2 regions of the Dongia rigui genome follow, and region 1 is predicted to be linked to the other one. Evidence: riboswitches for the same ligand, from Rfam matches in the RefSeq annotation. Region 1 holds a riboswitch; the other holds the start of a gene.

Region 1 (6,549 bases):
AAAGCCGCTGCCTTGGTATGGCGATAGAACAGCACGTTTTCCCACGGGATCAGCACGTCGTCGAACACCAGCAGCGTGTCGACCTCGTCCACGCGGTTGGAAAGCGGATAATCGTCGGCCGAGGCGCGCCCGGTGAAACCGGAGCGGCAGATATGCTTCAAGCCCGGCGCACCCATGTCGCAGATGAACCCCAGGGCGTAATCGCTGAGCTTGTCATCGCCCCAATTGGCAATGGTGGGCTTGACGAAGGCCTGGTTGGCGTAAGCCGCGGCGGTTTCATACTTGGCGCCGCGCACGATGATGCCCTTGTCGGTCTCCTTCACCAGATGCAGCAGCATGTCCGGGTCCTGGTCCTGCGGCCGCTTGGAACGGTCGCCCTTGGGATCGGTATTGGCCGAGACATGGAAGGTGTCGGAATTGAGGACGTGCTGGATATGGTGCTCGATATTCTTCGAGAATTGCGGATCGACCTCGTTGAGGATGTCGCGGCCGTCATAAAGCGACCACATCTCGCCCACCGTCTCGTCACCGACGCGCACGGCATAGCCCCTGATGTCGCGCATGACGGCGTCGATGGCACGGCGCTTGGCATGCCAATCTTCCTGGGTATGCGGCAGCTTGTAGCCGATGCAGTTTTCCTGGCCCGTCGTCTCGTCGCGATAGGACATGACCGCTTTGGTCTTCTCCTCATGCGCCATGTCATAGATACGGGCGCGCACGTCGACGATCGGCTTGAAGGCCGGATGCGTCGTCACATCCTTTACCTTCTCGCCATTGATCCAGATCTGCCGGCCGTCCTTCAGACTGTCGCGGTATTGGGCCCCGGTGCGCAGCATTGATGGTCTCCCCCTGTCCGGCGCCGATCATTGGCATGCATCCAATTCGCAACCATCTTGCCCGGCGACGCCGGCAGTGAGAAAATATTATTATCATTCGATTTGGATCGGATTTACCAATGCCGTTCACCTTGAAGCAGCTGCGCTATTTCGTGGCGACCGCCGAAACCGGGTCCGTCACCCTGGCGGCACAGCGGGTCAACATCTCCCAGCCCTCGGTTTCAGCGGCGATTGCCGAGTTGGAGAGCCGCTTTGGCGTCGATCTGTTCGTGCGCCACCATGCCCAGGGGTTGAGCCTCACCGCGGCGGGCCGCGAGCTTCTGACCGACGCCAAGAGCCTCCTCGAACATGCCGACGATGTGCGCCAGGGCGCCATGGGGTTGGGCCAAGATGTGGCGGGCGAGCTCCACATCGGCTGCTTTCAAACGGTGGCGCCACTGGTGCTGCCGCGCCTCATCGGCACCCTATCGACACATCATCCCGAGATCAGCGTGAAGCCGCATGAACATCATGTGCAAGGGGTGCTCGACGGGTTGCGCGCCGGCGAATTCGAATTCGCCCTCACCTATGACCTCGGCCTCGATGATGACCTCGAGTTCGAGACGCTGACCGAAGTGCCGTTGCATTGCATCCTTGCCAAGGGCCATCCGCTCGCCAAACAGAAGGCGGTGGCCATCGCCGATCTCATCGCCTACCCGATGGTGCTCCTGGGCCTCCCCCACAGCCGCGATTATTTCCTCTCCATCATCTATGGCTTAGGCCTGCAGCCGCGCGTCGCCTATGAGACGCCGAATTTCGAGATGGTGCGCGGGCTGGTCGCCAATTCCGATGCCTTCGCCATCATGCATTCGCGGCCCAGCAGCGAATGGTCGCTGGATGGAAGACGTCTCGTCTTCCTGCCCATCAAAGAGAAGCTGCGCCCGACCCGGCTGGGCCTTGTGCGCCTGAAGAAGCTGCGGCCGACCAAGCGCGCAGCTGCCTTTGCCGAATTGTGCCGCCAGCATTTCGCCCGCGAACGTGGTTAAGGAAGGTTTTCATTCGCGCCAAGACCGTCTTACGCGCCAATCGCAGCATTAGTAGGACAAAAGGCCGACACCCCAGCAACTTGCGCAGCCGGTCAATTCGCGGATGCAAAACGCGTATCCCATCGTATTGAATCGGCAGCAAAAGTTAACGCCATCTTTACATTTTCATCATGCGGCGCATACTTCGCACCATCCGATTGGCGGGAAATCGACCATTGAGTCGGAAAACACGGCCCCACCCATCCGGAGGGGGTCTGGTCCATGCAGAGCCAACGGCAGGGGAAATGCCGCTGCGTCGGACCGCAAACTGAGGGGGTTATCAATGTCTGTGCCTAGTCATCATGACGAGGACGTAAAAGTCCTCCACTCCATGGGATATTCCCAGGAGCTGTCCCGCCGCATGGGCGGGTTCCAGAACTTCGCGATCTCGTTCTCCATCATCTGCATCCTCGCCGGCGGTATCGGCGCCTACACGGTCGCTTTCGGCGCGGCCGGCGGCGGCTCGATCGGCATCGGCTGGCTGGTCGGTTCTTTCTTTGCGTTGGTCGTCGCTGCGGCGATGGGCCAGATCGCCTCGGCTTATCCGACGGCGGGCGGCCTCTACCACTGGGGTTCGATCCTTGGCGGCCGCGGCTGGGGCTGGGCGACAGCCTGGATCAATCTGATTGGTCTCCTCTTCGTTGTCTCTTCCGTCAATTACGGCGTCTATCTTCTGGCCCGCGATCTCATCTTCGTCGGCATCTTCGGTGCCGATGGCGCGAGCTTCACGGGGACACATCTGCTGATCGCGGTCGTGCTGATTACGCTCAGCCAGGCCGTGCTCAATTATTTCGGCATCAAGGTCACCACGATCCTGACCGATTTTTCGGGCTATCTCATCCTCGGCGTTACGGTGATCCTGATCGGGAGCTTCCTCTTCGGCTCATCCGTGCCGCTCGATTTCTCGCGCATCGTGACCTTTACCAACAACACCGGTGATCCCGGCGCTGGTACATGGCCGGCCACGGGCAGCCTGTTCTTTGCCTTTGTGCTGGGCCTGCTGCATGTCTGCTACACCATCACTGGTTTCGACGCGTCGGCTCATACTGCCGAAGAAACCCGTGATGCGCAGCGTGCCGTTCCGCGCGGTATGCTGACCTCCGTGTTCTGGTCTGCTGTGTTCGGCTGGGTGCTGGTGGTTGCCATCCTGCTCGCCATGCCGGATGTCACCGAAGGCGCCAAGCAGGGCTGGTCGGTGTTCTACTGGACCCTGGAATCGACCACGGTTCCCGCGGGCCTCAAGAGCGCTCTGGGTGTCGGCATCGTGCTGTCGAACTATCTTTGCGCCCTGGCAGGCATGACCTCGCTCTCGCGCATGATCTACGCGTTCGCGCGTGACGGCGGCATTCCGGGCGCGTCGAAGTTCCTGCGTCAGGTCAGCCCGACCCACCGCACACCTGGTCCGGCCATCTGGGTTGGTGCAATCCTCTGCATCATTCTGGGTTACGTTGCCGGCGCCGATGCCAACGCCTACATCATTCTGGCGTCGGGTTGCGCAGTGTTCCTCTATGTCTCCTACATGATGCCGATTGCCGCTGGCCTCCTGGCTGAAGGCAAGAGCTGGACCAAGAAGGGTCCGTTCAACCTCGGCATCTGGTCGAAGCCGATTGCTGTCGTCGCCATCATCGGCGCCGCCGTACTCGCCTTTGTCGGCTTCCAGGAACCGTATCAGCTGGTTGGCCAGTTCCTCGCCGCAGTCATCGTGTTGTTGATTGTGGTCTGGTTCGCCTTCGAAAAGAGCCGGTTCCCCGGTCCGCCGCTCACGGAAGCCGACGTCAAAGCGCGTCAGGCGGAAATCGCCAAGGAAGAAGCGGCGATCGGTGGCGCTAGCTAATCTCCACAGCACTTCAACAAGCGATCTGGGGAGGCAGTGCAAACTGCCTCCCTTTTTCGTTTTTCAGCTTGACGTTTCAACGGGGCAATCACACACTCCGCGCGCATAATTCCCGACCTCGGGAGAGACTGGTATTCGTCAAGAATGCCGGCGCCGAAGGAGCAACCGCCCCCGGAAACTCTCAGGCAAAAGGACCAGGGTCGGACCCGTCATCTCTGGAAAGCAGGCGCCGGACGTCGTCGCCTCACCGACGGAGTAAACTGGTGCTCGACCAGTGAATCTCTCAGGTCTCAAGGACAGAGGGGGGCTGACCGGCAGGGACCATCCGCCGGCCGCTAGCCAACCCGACGTCGGGGAGCCGCTTTAAAACACCTTTCGCACGCATTGCCGCCGCTTTCCGCGCGGCCTAAATTCTATAAATCATCTCGAACAGGGGGTTCACAAAAATGCCGTTGAAACCGGAACAGGTTAAAACCGTCGCGCAGGCCAAGAAGATCGTCGAAGAGCGTGGCCTGACGCATATCAAGGTCGGCGTGTTCGATGGTGATGCCATCCTGCGCGGCAAGTACATGTCGAAGGCGAAGTTCTTCTCCGCCCTCGAAGGCGGCTTCGGTTTCTGCGACGTGGTGCTGGGCTGGGACAACCAGGACCAGTTGATCGACGGCCTCAACTATACCGGCTGGCACACCGCCTATCCCGACGCCTGGGCGCGCATTCTCCCTGAGACCTGCCGCGACCTGCCGATGGAAGACAACGGCCTGTTCTTCATCTGCGAATTCGTCAACAAGGCGGAAGAGATCTGCGCCCGCGGGACACTCCGCCGCGTGCTCGACCGCGCCGCGAAGATGGGCTTCGACGTCTATTCGGCACTCGAATTCGAATTCTTCATGTTCGACGAAACGCCCGAAAGCGTGCGCGAGAAGAACTACAAGAATCTGACGCCGATGACGCCGGGCTGGTTCGGCTATTCGGTCATCCGCAATTCGGTCTGGTCCGAGCTCTACCAGGACATTCTCGACATGTGCGAAAAGATGCGCATGCCGATCGAGGGCCTTCATACCGAGACCGGCCCGGGCGTCCTCGAGGCAGCGCTCGGCGTTTGCTCGGCCCTCGAAGCCGCCGACCGCGCTGCCCTCTTCAAGACCTTCATGAAGGTGCTGGCCCAGCGCCGCGGCCTGATGGCGACCTTCATGGCGAAATGGTCCAACTCCTATCCCGGCCAGTCGGGCCACATCCACATCTCGCTCAAAGGCAAGGATGGCAAGGCGGTCTTCCACGACCCGAAGAAGCCGCACAACATCTCGGACAAGATGCGCTGGTTCATCGGCGGTCAGCAGACCCTGATGCCGGAAGTGCTCGGCATGGTCTCGCCGACCGTCAACTCCTACTCGCGCCTCATCCCCGGCTTCTGGGCGCCGACCAACGCCACCTGGGGTATCGAAAACCGCACCTGTGCGCTCCGCGTCATCCCGGGTTCGGAAAAATCGCAGCGCGTCGAGTACCGCATCGCCGCCGCCGATTGTAACCCCTATCTGGCGCTCGCCGCGGCGATCGGTTCCGGCCTCTATGGCATCGAGCACAAGATCGAGCCGCAGGCCGCCATCGTCGGCAATTCCTATGAGATGAAGCACCCGGCCAAGCTCGACCTGCCGCAAACCCTGTGGGAAGCAGCGCAGCGCCTCCGCAAGTCGAAGGCCGCCCGCGACCTCTTCGGCGACGCCTTCGTCGAGCATCATGCCGGCACCCGCGAGCATGAGGAGCGCGAGTTCAGGAAGCACATCACCGATTGGGAACTGTCCCGCTATTTCGAAATCATCTGATCCGTCATCAAAGCGCCCGCGTCTTCAGGGGAAGATGCGGGCGCTGTTTCTTTTCTAAAACACCTGGAGGTTATCCATGGCCGCTACCCAGAAGACCATCTCGCCGATCGACAATTCCGTCTATGTCGAGCGCCCCTACAACACGCCGGCTGAGATCGCAGCGGCCCTGGCCACTGCCGCCAAGGCGCAGAAGGAATGGCGCCGCACGTCTCTGGCTGAGCGCGCCAAGATCATGAACCGCTTCGTCGACGAGTTCCTGAAGGACAAGGACAAGCACGCGACCGACATCACCCGCCAGATGGGCCGCCCGATCTCGCAGAGCCCTGGTGAAATGCGCGGCTTCGAAGAGCGCGCGCGTTTCATGATCAACCTGGCACCTGAAGCCCTGGCCGACGTCTCCTTCACCGACAAGCCGGGTTTTACCCGCGTCCTCCATCGCGAGCCGCTCGGCGTCGTCTTCATCGTGGCGCCCTGGAACTATCCCTATCTCACCTCCGTGAACGGCGTCGTCCCGGCGCTGATGGCGGGCAACGCGGTGATCCTGAAGCACTCGGCCCAAACGCCGATCTGTGCCGAGGATTTCCAGCAGGCGCTCGATGCCGCAGGCCTCCCCAAGGGTGTCTTCCAGACTCTCGTCCTTACCCATGACGACACGGCAAAAGTCATCGCCGCACCCGAGGTCGCCTATTGCAACTTCACCGGCTCGGTCAGTGGCGGCCATGCCGTGCAGCAGGCAGCGGTCGGCAAGTTCATGGGCCTCGGCCTCGAACTCGGCGGCAAGGACCCGGCCTATGTCCGCGCCGATGCCAATCTTCAGCATGCCGTCGAGAATCTCGTCGACGGCGCCATGTTCAATTCCGGCCAGTGCTGCTGCGCCATCGAGCGCATCTATGTGCATGAAAGCCTCTACGACAAATTCGTCGAGGGCTTCGTCGATCTCACCAAGGGCTACAAGCTCGGCAACCCGCTCGACACCGCCACCAATCTCGGGCCGA
Region 2 (6,549 bases), on a different contig from region 1:
GGATGATGTGCTGGCCGGTGGCATAATGCCCTTCCGCCTCGCGGTGCACCTTGGAGACCAGCGGGCAAGTGGCATCGAGATACATGAGCTCGCGCCGCTCGGCATCTTCCGGCACGGATTTCGGGACGCCATGGGCCGAGAACACGACCGGGAACTTGCCCGGAATTTCGTCCAGCTCCTCGACGAAGACGGCGCCCTTCTTTTCCAGCGCCTCGACCACATGACGATTGTGGACGATTTCGTGGCGCACATAGACCGGGGCGCCATAGCGCTCCAAAGCCCGCTCGACGATCTGGATGGCACGGTCCACGCCCGCACAGAAGCCACGGGGGGCGGCCAGATAGACGGTCAGCTTGCTTTTGCTCATCGACAGGCCCAGTAGCGGGTGGGTTTGGCTGGTGAATGTGCCTGGAATATAGGGTTTTCGGTTTGCCGTGCAATGCCAAAGGGCGGAATGAAGCCATCGAATTCCCGCACGCCACAGCCGGGTCGCCGTCTTGTCGAAGGCCGGCCGCTCATTTAAAGTCGTCCAACAGGGTTAATTTGGTCGAGATATGGCGCGCCGTCACGGAGCGACCGGTTTGGACCGCTTGAGGGGAAATGGCCAAGATGACGGATCCGCAGATCGCGCAGAAAGCGCCGTTCAAGATCGATGTCGAAGCTGGCAAATCCTATTTCTGGTGCGCCTGTGGGCGCAGCCAAAAGCAGCCTTTTTGCGACGGCTCGCATAAAGGCACCGGCCTCAGCCCCATCAAATTCGACGCCACTGCAGCCAAGGCCGTGTTTTTCTGCGGCTGCAAGCATTCCCAGAAAGCACCGCTTTGCGACGGCACGCACGCGAATCTCTGAACAGCGGCACCGGTCGCACGGAAAGGATGACGATGAACTCGATGAGCACATTGGGGCGCAATCTTCTTGGCCTCATGGGCGCCGGCTTGTTGCTGAGCGCCTGTGTGGACCCGATTGCACAACAATCGCGCCCCTGCCCGATGGTCAAGGTGATCCAGGACGCGGCCTATCTCACCCGCTTTGCCGGCGAGGCCGAGGATCTCGCTGAGACGTCGTTCGAGGCGCGCATCGGGCGATCGAAGTCCTTTTGCACTTATGTGATCAACACGGACACCGGCGAGACGACGATCCGCAGCGAACTCAGCATCGAATTCGCAGCCTCGCGCGGGCCTAAGAATCCGGACAGTGCCGCCAAGTTCAACTACTGGGTTCGCGTGGTGGGGCCTGGCAACAGCCAGCTTTCCAGTCAGACTTTGGATGTCGAAATCCCATTCACCGCGGCCAAGGTGCAGGCGACGGCGCAGGACCAGGTCAATATCCTGACCCCCCTCAAGAAGGGTGAGACCGGCGATTTTTATCGCATCTATATCGGCCTCGCGGTCAACGAGAAAGAGCTCGACTACAACCGGCGCAATCCCCAGTTCTGACGCTCCAGGCCCGGCCGCGTAGCGACTCGGTATGCCGCATCTGCACATAAAAATGCCGCTTGACGGATAGTCGCGCACAGGCCCATGTTGCGCGCGGCAAAACCCGTCGTCGGGAGAGACCTCGCCCCAGCCAGAGTGACTGGGGTCAGGCGCCGAAGGAGCAACCGCCCCCGGAAACTCTCAGGCAAAAGGACCGACACGGGGAAAAACTCTGGAAAGCGGATGGCCCCACACCTGGGCTTCATCCCACCGAAGGAGTAAACCGCCAGCCTTGATCGGCGCGCCTCGTCGCGCGCCAGGGCCGACGGCCAATCTCTCAGGTCCCGAAGACAGAGGGGGGTCGCGCGGGTAACGGAAACGTTGCCCGGTCGCGGTCGCCATTCGTCGGAGGGTTCATCTCTTGAGTTCCGGTTCCGGGGTCGACGCACCCCTTCTCGTCACTGCCCTGCATGATCTTCACATCGCCTTGGGCGCCAAAATGGTGCCCTTTGCCGGATACGACATGCCCGTGCAGTACCCGGCCGGGATCCTGGCCGAGCATCTCCACACCCGCGCTGGCGCAGGCCTGTTCGACGTTTCGCATATGGGCCAGATCCGCATCCGTGCCGAGAGTTTTGCGGCAGCGGCCGCAGCGGTCGAGCGCCTGTGTCCAGCGGACTTCCAGGCCCTGAAGCCCGGCCAGCAGCGCTACAGCTTCTTCACCGATAACAGCGGCGGCATCCTCGACGACCTCATGGTCACGCGCCTGGGCGCCGGCGACGACCGCGATCACTTGTTCATGGTCGTGAATGCCGGCTGCAAGGATTCCGACATCGCGCATCTCAAGGCCAATCTCGGCGCGCGCTGCGAGATTGAGGTGCTTGCCGACCGCTCCCTCGTCGCGCTGCAAGGACCGCTGGCGGCGGCCGTCTTCGCGCGGCTTGCACCGGACAGCGCCAAGCTGAAATTCATGAACGGTGCGGCGCTGAAGGCTGCAGGATTTGACGTCATCGCCACGCGCTCCGGCTATACCGGCGAAGATGGTTTCGAGATCTCGGTCGCCAATGCCGATATCGCGGCCTTTGCCAAGAAACTGCTGGATGAGCCGGAAGTAAATCCGATCGGTCTTGGTGCGCGCGATTCGCTGCGGCTTGAAGCCGGGCTCTGCCTTTACGGCAACGACATCACGGAAAAAACCAACCCAGTCGAGGCCGGCCTTGTCTGGGCGATGCAGAAGCGCCGCCGCGAGGAAGGCGGCTTCCCCGGCGCCGGCATCATCCAGCGCCAGCTCGCCGAAGGCCCGTCGCGCTTGCGTGTCGGCATCCTGCCGGAAGGGAAAGCCCCGGCCCGCGCCCATACCGAGATCACCGATGCGGGCGGCCGCGTCATTGGCGAGATCACCTCGGGCGGCTTCGGTCCGTCGCTGGGGGCGCCGCTTGCCATGGGCTATGTCGAAAAGGCCCATGCCACGATCGGCACGAGCGTCAATCTGATGGTCCGCGGCAAGGCATTGCCGGCGAAAATCGCCGCCATGCCTTTCGTCGCCCATCGTTATCAGCGCTGACCCGTCGTGGTCAGCTTCACCGGAGAGAGGCGCGACGATCCGTCGAAGCGCCGCAACAAAAACGAGGAGAGTTTCATGAGCGGCATTCGCTTTTCGAAGGATCATGAATGGGTGAAGGTCGACGGTGATGTCGCCACCATCGGCATCAGCCCCTATGCCCAGGAACAGCTGGGTGATGTCGTTTTCGTCGACCTGCCGGCCATCGGCAAGAAGGTCGAGAAGGGCAAGGAACTGGCCGTGGTCGAATCCGTGAAGGCGGCCAGCGAAGTCTACGCCCCGGTTTCCGGCGAAGTGGTCGAAGTGAACGATGCATTGGGCGATGCACCCGGCACCGTCAATGAAGACGCGCTCGGCAAAGGCTGGTTCGCCAAGGTGAAGATGTCGAACAAGGCCGAGCTCGACGGCTTGATGGACGACGCCGCCTACAAGACCTTCTGTGCCAATTCACATTAACTGGGGACTGCACTGACATGCGCTATTTGCCGATGACCGAGGTCGATCGCCAGGCGATGCTGGCGAAGATCGGCGTTCCCTCGGTCGAAAGTCTTTATGCCGACGTGCCGAATGGCGCGCTGCAGAAGGCGCCCATCGCCGGCCTCTCCAACCACATGGCGGAAATGGAGGTCGAACGCTTCATCGGCGCCATGGCCAGGAAGAATGTCGGCACCAATGATGTACCGAGCTTCCTCGGCGCCGGCGCCTATCGCCATCATGTCCCAGCCTCGGTCGACCATCTGATCCAGCGCGGGGAATTTCTCACCTCCTATACGCCCTACCAGCCGGAAGTGGCTCAAGGGACGCTGCAATACCTGTTCGAGTTCCAGACGCAGGTAGCCCTCCTTACCGGCATGGATGTCGCCAACGCCTCGATGTATGACGGCGCCACCTCGACCACCGAGGCCGTCGCCATGGCGAACCGCGTCACACGCCGGAAAAAGGCGATCCTCTCCGGCGGGCTGCACCCGCATTACCGCGAAGTCGTCGAAACCCATGGCCGCCACACCGGCTTCGAGACCGTCTCGGCGCCGCTCGATGCAACGGGCAAGGAAGACCTCGGGCAACTGCTCGGCCCAGACGTCTCCTGCGTCGTCGTGCAGAATCCAAGCTTCTTCGGCCATGTCCACGACCTCAAGGCCCTCGCCGATGCCGTCCATGCGGCTGGCGCGCTCCTCATCGTCGTGGTGACCGAAATTGTCTCGCTGGGCCTCATCACCCCGCCCGGCGAAATGGGCGCCGATATCGTGACCGCGGAAGGCCAGTCGATCGGCAATCCGCTGGGCTTCGGTGGTCCCTATGTCGGCCTCTTCGCGGCACGTGAAAAATTCCTGCGCCAGATGCCGGGCCGCCTTGCCGGTCAGACCGTCGATGTCGACGGGCGACGCGGTTGGGTGCTGACGCTCTCCACCCGCGAACAGCATATCCGGCGCGAGAAGGCCACCAGCAATATCTGCACCAATTCCGGCCTTTGCGCCTTGGCCTTCACCATTCACATGTCGCTGCTCGGTGAAACGGGGCTCAACCATCTGGCGCGCCTCAACCACGCCTATGCCAGTGTGCTGGCCGACCGCCTTGCCGCCATTCCCGGCGTGAAGCTCATCAATGATAGCTTCTTCAACGAGTTCACATTGCAATTGCCCAAGCCGGCGATCTCCGTTGTCGAGGCCTTGGCGCAGCGCCGCATCCTCGGCGGCGTCCCGGTGGCGCGCCTCGTCAACGACAAGGCGGCGGAGAATCTGCTGCTCGTCGCCGCAACCGAGCTCACCACCGAGGCCGAAATGGATGCCCTCGAGGCCGGCCTGAAAGAGGTCCTGAAATGACCACACCCAATCCCCTCACCAACACCATCTCCGGCAATCGCGGTCTGCAGATCGAAGAGCCGTTGATCTTCGAGATGGACGCCCCGGGTCGTTCCGGCGTCGATCTGCCGGCGATCCCCACGCATAAGGAACGCTTAGGGGGAATGAAGCGCAAAGGCGAGGTCGGCCTGCCGGGCTTGGGCGAAAGCCAGGTCGTGCGCCACTACACCAAGCTCAGCCAGAAGAACTATGCGATCGACATGTCGGTCTATCCGCTGGGCTCGTGCACGATGAAGCACAACCCGCGCCTTAATGAGAAGATCGCGCGACTTCCCGGTATTGCCGATCTCCACCCGATGCAGCCGGTCTCCACCGTGCAGGGCGCCTTGGAGATCATCGATACGCTGGCGCATTGGCTGAAAACGCTGACCGGGATGCCGGCCGTCGCCATGTCGCCCGCGGCCGGCGCTCATGGCGAACTCTGCGGTATGCTGACCATCCGCGCCGCGCATCTGGCGAAGGGTGATGCCAGAAAGCGCATCCTGGTACCGGAATCGGCCCATGGGACCAACCCCGCGACGGCAGCATCGATCGGCTATGACGTCGATCCGGTGCCGGCCGATGACCGTGGCCGCGTCGATCTTGCGGCCTTCAAGGCCAAGCTGGGTCCCGATGTCGCCGGCACCATGATCACCAACCCCAACACCTGCGGCCTGTTCGAGAACGACATCATCGACATCGCCGATGCGATCCACGGGGCCGGTGGCTACTTCTATTGCGACGGCGCCAATTTCAACGCCATCGTCGGCCGCGTGCGACCGGGTGATCTCGGCGTCGATGCGATGCATATCAATCTGCACAAGACCTTCTCGACGCCCCATGGCGGCGGCGGTCCGGGTGCGGGGCCCGTCGTCCTCTCGGAAGCCCTCGCCCCTTACGCGCCGATCCCATACGTGACGCATGGCAAGAACGGCTTCGACCTCGTGGAGCATGACGCCAGCGGTACGTCTTTCGGGCGCCTGAAAGGCTTCCACGGCCAGATGGGCATGTTCACCCGCGCCCTCTCCTACATCCTCAGCCATGGCGCCGATGGCTTGCGCCAGGTCTCAGGGGATGCGGTCTTGAACGCCAATTACCTGCAGGCCACTTTGCGCAGCGACCTCACCGCCGCCTTCCCCGGCACCTGCATGCATGAGGCGCTGTTCAATGACGACTTCCTGGAAGGGACCGGTGTCACCACGCTCGATTTTGCCAAGGCGATGATCGACGAGGGCTATCACCCGATGACCATGTATTTCCCGCTGGTCGTTCATGGCGCGCTGCTGATGGAGCCCACCGAGACCGAGAGCAAGATCGGCCTCGATCGTTATATCGAGGTGGTGCAGGGTCTGGCACGCCGGGCCAAGGGTGGCGACGCCGCCTATTTCCAGGGCGCTCCCTACCACACGCCGCGCCGGCGCCTCGACGAAACCCTGGCCGCCCGCCAGCCGATCCTGCGCTGGAAGCCGGAACAGGCGAAGAAAGCGGCAGAGTAATCTTGTCTGTCGCTGAGAACGCCTTCCCTTGCCGAGGTGAGGGGAGGCGTTTTAGTTTGCGGTCTTGCGGAACTGCCGCGGCGACACGCCGAACATGTCGCGGAAGCTGCGGCTGAAATGGGCCGCGTCGCTGAAGCCGTGGGCAAAGGCGATTTCCGATATGCGCGCGGTTGGCCGCGCCAGCAGGTCGTCGCGGCAGCGTTGCAAACGCTGCTGCCAGATCCAGCGTTCGACGGTGT

What was found. Region 1 has a riboswitch for glycine ahead of SMD31_RS13555 (glutamine synthetase family protein). Riboswitches for the same ligand answer to the same signal wherever they lie in the genome.
Region 2: linked by a shared signal. The riboswitch ahead of gcvT (glycine cleavage system aminomethyltransferase GcvT) and the one ahead of SMD31_RS13555 (glutamine synthetase family protein) in region 1 are both predicted to bind glycine.

The regions. Positions count from the first base shown of each region.
Region 1 is NZ_JAXCLX010000002.1:439,264-445,812, reverse strand. It holds gene SMD31_RS13570 (4-hydroxyphenylacetate 3-hydroxylase family protein) at 1-836, opposite strand, end outside; gene SMD31_RS13565 (LysR family transcriptional regulator) at 956-1,861, shown strand; gene SMD31_RS13560 (amino acid permease) at 2,232-3,734, shown strand; glycine riboswitch at 3,844-3,941, shown strand; gene SMD31_RS13555 (glutamine synthetase family protein) at 4,181-5,554, shown strand; gene SMD31_RS13550 (aldehyde dehydrogenase family protein) at 5,631-6,549, shown strand, end outside.
Region 2 is NZ_JAXCLX010000001.1:1,258,839-1,265,387, forward strand. It holds gene ispH (4-hydroxy-3-methylbut-2-enyl diphosphate reductase) at 1-367, opposite strand, end outside; gene SMD31_RS05680 (CDGSH iron-sulfur domain-containing protein) at 601-849, shown strand; gene SMD31_RS05685 (hypothetical protein) at 882-1,436, shown strand; glycine riboswitch at 1,536-1,642, shown strand; glycine riboswitch at 1,646-1,771, shown strand; gene gcvT (glycine cleavage system aminomethyltransferase GcvT) at 1,837-2,979, shown strand; gene gcvH (glycine cleavage system protein GcvH) at 3,055-3,432, shown strand; gene gcvPA (aminomethyl-transferring glycine dehydrogenase subunit GcvPA) at 3,450-4,796, shown strand; gene gcvPB (aminomethyl-transferring glycine dehydrogenase subunit GcvPB) at 4,793-6,310, shown strand; gene SMD31_RS05710 (helix-turn-helix domain-containing protein) at 6,362-6,549, opposite strand, start outside.